Regions from separate parts of the Georgenia sp. Z1491 genome, predicted to be linked through region 1. Evidence: riboswitches for the same ligand, from Rfam matches in the RefSeq annotation. Region 1 holds a riboswitch; the other holds the start of a gene.
The links. A riboswitch is a leader RNA that binds a small molecule or an ion and turns the genes downstream of it on or off. The one in region 1 is predicted to bind thiamine pyrophosphate.
Positions count from the first base shown of each region.

Region 1 (3,200 bases):
CGAAGTGGGCGTCGATCGCCGAGCGCACGAGGGCGCCGACGGAGCGCCCCGTGGCACGCGCCTCGGACTCCAACCGCTCGTACCTCTGCGCGTCGACGAGGACCTGGAGCCGCCGCTCGAGCAATGACATGCGCAGACCGTAGCATGTGCATACCTGCTCATGTCTGGAGTCCCCGCCGTCCCACCTGGTGGGCTCAGCCGGTTCCGCGCCGCACGACCCCAGGCCGGCACGGTTCACTACGCTGGACATCTCGTCGACCCCGAGGAGCAGCACGTGACCGACCACCAGACCTTCACCGCACGGCTCGACGCCGGCCCGGTGATCTGCGCCGAGGGATTCCTCTTCGAGCTCGAGCGGCGCGGCTACCTCACCGCCGGCGAGTTCGTGCCCGAGGTCGCGCTCGAGCACCCCGAGGCCCTCACGGCGCTCCACGTCGACTTCCAGCGAGCCGGGTCGGACATCGTGGAGGCGTTCACGTACAACGGCCACCGCGAGAAGATGCGGGTGATCGGCAAGGAGGATCTGCTCGAGCCGCTCAACCGCTCCGCGCTGCGCATCGCGCGCGAGGTCGCCGACCGCGTACCCGGCAACCTCGTGGCCGGCAACATCTCGAACTCCAACATCTGGGACCCGTCCGACACCGCGCGCCAGGACGAGGTGCGTGCGATGTTCGAGGAGATGGTCGGCTGGGCCGTCGAGGAGGGCGCCGACCTCATCGTCGGGGAGACCTTCTACTACGCGGGAGAGGCGCTGGCCGCCCTCGAGATCGCCAAGGGCTCGGGCCTGCCGGTGGTGCTCACCCTCGCGCCGATGGCCTTCCAGGAGATGGCCGACGGACTCGGGATCGTCGAGACCGCACAGCGCCTCGAGCAGGGCGGGGCCGACGTCGTCGGGCTCAACTGTTTCCGGGGCCCGGACACGATGCTGCCGTGGCTGCGCGAGATCCGCGCCGCCGTCTCCTGCCACGTGGGCGCCCTGCCGATCCCCTACCGGACGACGGAGGCCGAGCCCACGTTCTTCAACCTCTCCGACGTCGCCGCCTCCGTCCCCGCGCCGCACGGCCGGACGTTCCCGACCGCGCTGGACCCGCTGTACGCCAACCGCTACGAGATCGGCGCGTTCGCCCGCGAGGCCCTCGACCTCGGCGTGAACTACCTGGGCGTGTGCTGCGGCGCGGCGCCGATCCACATCCGCGAGGTCGCCGAGGCGGTCGGGCGGACCACGGAGGCGAGCCGGTTCTCCGAGCGCATGGAGAACCACTTCATGTACGGCAGCCACGAACGGCTCCCGGAGCACATCGCGGCCCTCGGGTCGCGCGCCTGACCTGGGTCGCCACCCTGCGGGCAGGCCTCGACAGCTTCAGGCCCGTCCGGGTAGCGTGCCGGCAACCCCCGGGGAGCGCCTGCAGGCGCTGAGAGTGCGGAACGACCGCAGACCCGCCGACCTGATCCGGTTCGTACCGGCGTAGGAAGCAGGGAGCCTGTCGGCCGCCGTGCCGGGAGGTCTCGATGTACCCGCGGGCCGAGGAAGGCACCGTGACCCAGCACGACACCACCCGGACGGACCCGGGCACCCGCTCGACCGGCACGAGCATCGCCACCGACACCGTCTCGACCGACGCCACCGAGCAGCGCGGGATCGGCATGCGCGTGAGCATCCACCCGCACACGAGCGACTTCGTCGACGTCATCCTCGGCTCGCTCGCCGACGTCGCCGACCGCGGCCTGCTCGACGGCCTGGTCGTCGAGTCCGACGCCGTCAGCACGTACGTCGGCGCCCGCCGTGCCCCGGCCGAGCAGCGCCTGGCCGCCTACGCGGCCGGGCTGGTCGAGGCGGCCTCGCGCCGCACCGACGGCGGCCACGTCGTCGCCCACATCCTGCTCTCCCGCGGCTGCCCCGGCGAGGTGACCTGCGAGCCGGGCGCCGTCGTCGGCGGCGGCGAGCCGGTCGAGCTCGCACCGACCGGGATCGCCGCGCGAGCGCAGTGGTCGCTCTACCCGCTGCTCGACGGCTCGTCCGGCGCCGGCGAGCACATGGAGCCGATCATGGCGGCCATCGCCGAGGCGCGGGAGCGGGGCGTGGCGAGCGAGGCCGCGCACTACGCGACCATGCTCACCGGCGACCTCGCCGAGGTCCTGGCCACGGCGACGGACGCGTGGGCGCGGGTCGGCGCGAGCGTCCCGCACGTCGTCACCCATCTCACGGTCTCGGTGGGTTCGCCGAGCGAGCAGGTGGCGTCATGAGCGGCGCGGACCAGAGCCACGGGTACGGCCCGTGGGCGCTGAAGGACCTCGTGATCGTGGTGGTGCTCGGCGCGGTCTTCGGGTTCGCCTACTGGGCTCTCGTCCAGGGCTGGAGCGGGCTGCGCGTCCTCATGGGCCCCGCGGGCGACCTCTCCGAGCACGTCCTCTTCGGTGGTTGGCTGATCGTCGCCCCGATCGCGGTGGCCATCGTGCGGCGTCCCGGCGCCGGCGTGCTCGCCGAGGTCCTCGCCGCGACCATCGAGTTCGCGTTCCTCGGTTCACCGGTCGGCCCGCTGCTCCTCGTGGCGGCCCTGCTCCAGGGCGTCGGCTGCGAGCTCCCGTTCTTCCTCACCCGCTACCGGAGGTTCGGGTGGGGCATCTTCGCCCTGGCCGGGCTCCTCGGCGCAACGCTGGTGTTCTTCTACTCCGCGTTCCGCTCGGGCTGGTACGGGCAGGACATCTTCGCGCTGCGCCTGGCGATCCAGGCGCTGTCCGGCGTCGTCCTGGGCGGGCTCCTCGCCAAGGTGGTCGTCGACGCGCTCGCGCGCACCGGGGTCGTGGACAACTTCGCCATCGGCCGGGCCGGTCAGGCATGACGGGCCTGTCGGCACGGCCGGCCCGGACCTCCCCCGACGACAGGGCCGCCACCGGGCACGACCGTCCGGCCGTGGGCACGGCGGCGGCGTCGGCCGTCGCGCTGACCGACGTGTCGGTGCACTTCCCGCGCCGGCCGGAGCCGGCGCTGAGCGGTGTCACGCTCGGCGTCGCGCCCGGCGAGCACGTGGTGGTCCTGGGGCCCTCGGGCTCGGGCAAGTCGACGGTGCTGCAGGTGATCACCGGGGTCGTGCCCCACACGGTGACGGCACGGGTCACGGGGGAGGTGACGGTGGCCGGGGCGCACGACCTCGGCACGCCCGTGGTCGAGCGCTCCCGCCGCATCGGCGCCCTCGCACAGG
Region 1 covers NZ_CM172729.1:848,752-851,951, reverse strand. The annotation lists gene AC24HA_RS03980 (ribbon-helix-helix protein, CopG family) at 1-130, opposite strand, end outside; gene AC24HA_RS03975 (homocysteine S-methyltransferase family protein) at 275-1,324, shown strand; TPP riboswitch at 1,384-1,491, shown strand; gene AC24HA_RS03970 (YkoF family thiamine/hydroxymethylpyrimidine-binding protein) at 1,537-2,244, shown strand; gene AC24HA_RS03965 (ECF transporter S component) at 2,241-2,840, shown strand; gene AC24HA_RS03960 (ABC transporter ATP-binding protein) at 2,912-3,200, shown strand, end outside.

Region 2 (3,200 bases), 770 kb from region 1:
ATCGGCTCCTCGGCGGGCGGTGCGAACTCGGACCACGCCTCGGGCAGCGGGGCCTCGTCGTCGACGGGGTACATGTACATCGAGTCGGGCATGGCGGCCTGGACGTCCGCGGACAGCAACCAGTCGATCACCGCGCGCGCACCCTCGGGGTTGTTCGCGTCCGCCACGACGCCCGCGTACTCCACCTGCCGGACGCAGGTGTCGAGCAGCGCCGCCGTGGTCGAGCCCGTGCCGTCCTCGGTGGGGGTCGCGGCCGGGGAGGAGGAGTAGGACAGGACGATCGGGCGGTCCCCGCCGGAGAACGTGAAGTCGACGTAGTAGGCGTCCGACCAGGAGTCGACGACCCGCAGGCCGTTGTCGAGAAGGCTCTGCCAGTAGTCGGCGAACCCCTCCTCGCCGCTCTCCGCGACGGTGGCCACGAGGAGCGAGAGACCCGGCGAGGAGACGTTCGGGTCGGTGACGACCGTGAGGTCCGCGTAGTCGGGCTCGGTCAGGTCCGCGAGCGTCTGCGGCGGTGTGAGCCCCTCCCGCTCGAACCACGCGGTGTCGACGTTGAGGCACACGTCGCCGAAGTCGACGGGAGTGAGCTGGTCCCCTCCGTCGACGAGCAGGTCCTCCGCGGAGGCGGGCAGGTCCGGCGAGGTGTAGGGCTCGAGCACGCCCCCGTCGATCGCACGGCTCGCGTAGGCGTTGTCGATGCCGTACACGACGTCGGCGGACGGGCTGCCCGCGGTGAGGAGGAGCTCGTTGACGACGCTGCCCGCGTCCCCGGGCGCCGTGACGACGAGCGTGTACCCGCTCTCCGCCTCGAACTGCTCGATCAGCTCGTCGGGGAGGTTGAACGAGTCGTGCGTGACGAGAGCGACCTCGCCGCCCGCGCCTGCCGGCGCCTCGCCGGACCCGCCGGACGCGCCCTCGGACGCCTGCTCCGCCGTCTCCGCGTCGCCCGCGCTCTCGGAGTCGTCCGTGTCCTCGTCCCCGCCGCCCAGCGAGCAGCCGGCGAGGGTGAGGGCGAGGGCCGTGCCGAGCCCGAGGGCCCGCGCGCCGCGGCGGTGGGGGCCCGGGTGGTCCGTGCCGGCGCCCGGGCGGCGGAAGCCGGTGCCCGGGCCGGTGATGGTGCTGCGCATGTCGTACCTCCTGCGTGGGTGCGCAGGGTTCGTCGCCGCGGCGGGTACCGCGACGACGGAGAGATGTCCCGACTACCTCCGCCGGTGCTAACCGGATCAGGTTCGAGGGTCTGCGGCGTGCCGCACTCTCAGCGCCGTGGTCGGCGCTCCCCTGTCGTTCGCGGACATGCTACCCCGCCGGCCGGGCACGACGCGGGCCCGCGCCACGTGCGTGGTGCGGGCCCGCGGACACCGGAGTGCGACGGCGGCCGGCGGTGGCGCCGGGCGCGCCTCGCACCCCGGGCGCCGGTCGCCTGCCGTCAGTCGTCGGCCGTCAGTCGTCGAAGACGTCGTCCGAGACCTTCTGCAGCTCGGCGGGCTTGTACCACTTGGCGGCCTGGCGCATGGCCAGCTGGCGGACCAGGCCGACGACGGCTCCCGAGACGGCCGTGAACACCACGATCTCGACAAGGGAGACCGAGTCGTCACCGTCGACGATCTCCGGCGGCTCGTGGCCCGTGACCGCGACCCAGCCCTTCGAGAGGATCTTGTTCGCCGCGATGCCGGCGACCACGCCGGCGCCCGTGCTCACGATCTTCCAACCGATGTCCATCTGTGCCCTCCGTGGTCAGGGCGTGACGCCCTGGTCGTGGTCTCCCGGGCTGCCCGGCCTTCCCGCGCAGTCCGTCGGGACGATCATGCCCCAGTGTGCTTGTGGTTCGCGTCCCCGCCCGAGGCCTCGATGTCCTCGGCCAGCTCGTCGACCACGAGCGCGGACCTGTCCACCCGCCCGGTGCGGTAGCCGCCGCGCCCGGCCATGTGGGCGCTGATGGGCGCCGTGAGGAGCTGGAACGCGACGACGAGGACAAGCGTCCACCCGATCCGCGGGTCGCGCACCTCGAGAGCGACCCCCGCCATGAGCAGGGCGAGACCCAGCACCTGCGGCTTGGCCGCGGCGTGCATCCGGCTGAACAGGTCGGGGAAGCGCACGAGCGCGACCGCGGCGACGAGCACCAGCAGCGAGCCCGCGACCAGCAGGATCGCGGCGAGCACCGTCACGACGTCGGACCAGCTCATGACCGTCCCTCCCCGGTGCCGTCGTCCTCCGGGCCCGAGGTGTCCTCGCCCGTCACGCGCGGCGAGTCGGGACCGTGGACGGGCGCGTCGTCGTCGTCGAGCTCGCGCTCGCGCGCGATGACCTGGGCGAGCTCCTCCTTGGTGAGGATGCGGGCCTCGTCGGACTTCTCGACCGCGGTGAACCGCGCGATCGTCACCGTGGTGAGGAACCCGACGAGCGTGATGACCACGAGCATCGGCACGTACGCGGCGCTCCCGGTCCACGCGATGAGCAGGCCCACGAGCGCGACGACGGACGCGGTGACGACGTCCGTGGAGACCGCGCGGTCGAGCGTGGACGGCCCACGCTCCAGGCGCACGAGCGCGGTGAAGACGGCGAGCACCACCACGGCGAGGCAGGCGTAGACGACGATCTCCATCACGCACCGCCCCCCGTCGTCGGGGACGGACCGACCTGGCCGGCCGCCGACTGGCCGTCCTCCGACGGGGCCTCGGCCGCCGGGCCCTCGACGGACGGCGACGGCAGCCGCCCGGCGCGCCGGGACCAGCCAGGGCGGAAGCCGGCGTCGACGAGCTGGTCGTCGGTGGCGAAGGCCCGCAGGAGACGCTCCTCCTGGTCGAGGACGTCGGAGTGCGCCCGCTCGAGACCGCCCGCGATGTCGACGTCGAGGATGTGCATGTAGAGCATCCCGGACAGGCGCATGGCCTCGACGACGAGCGAACCGGGGACCAGCGAGCACATCCCGCCGGTGCCGGTGAGGATGAGGTCGGAGTGGGAGCGCAGCTGGACGCGGATGACGGCGCCGCGCGGGGGACGGCCCCGCACCGTGAGCACGACGATCTGCCAGGAGGCACGCAGCACCTCCCGCACGAACACCGCCACGAGCACGACGACGGCGAGCGGGCGCACGGTGGTCCGGCCCGTCGCGCGCGGCATGGGCATGAGGATCGTGACGAAGAGACCCAGCGCGAGGCCGGCCACGACGTTGCCGACGGACAGGTCGCCCCAGAGCAGCA
Region 2 covers NZ_CM172729.1:75,744-78,943, forward strand. The annotation lists gene AC24HA_RS00340 (thiamine ABC transporter substrate-binding protein) at 1-1,127, opposite strand, end outside; TPP riboswitch at 1,184-1,290, opposite strand; gene AC24HA_RS00345 (DUF4235 domain-containing protein) at 1,441-1,719, opposite strand; gene mnhG (monovalent cation/H(+) antiporter subunit G) at 1,803-2,183, opposite strand; gene AC24HA_RS00355 (MrpF/PhaF family protein) at 2,180-2,602, opposite strand; gene AC24HA_RS00360 (Na+/H+ antiporter subunit E) at 2,602-3,200, opposite strand, start outside.
Region 2: it holds a riboswitch for thiamine pyrophosphate, as region 1 does, so the genes downstream of both, AC24HA_RS00340 (thiamine ABC transporter substrate-binding protein) here and AC24HA_RS03970 (YkoF family thiamine/hydroxymethylpyrimidine-binding protein) in region 1, are expected to answer to the same signal.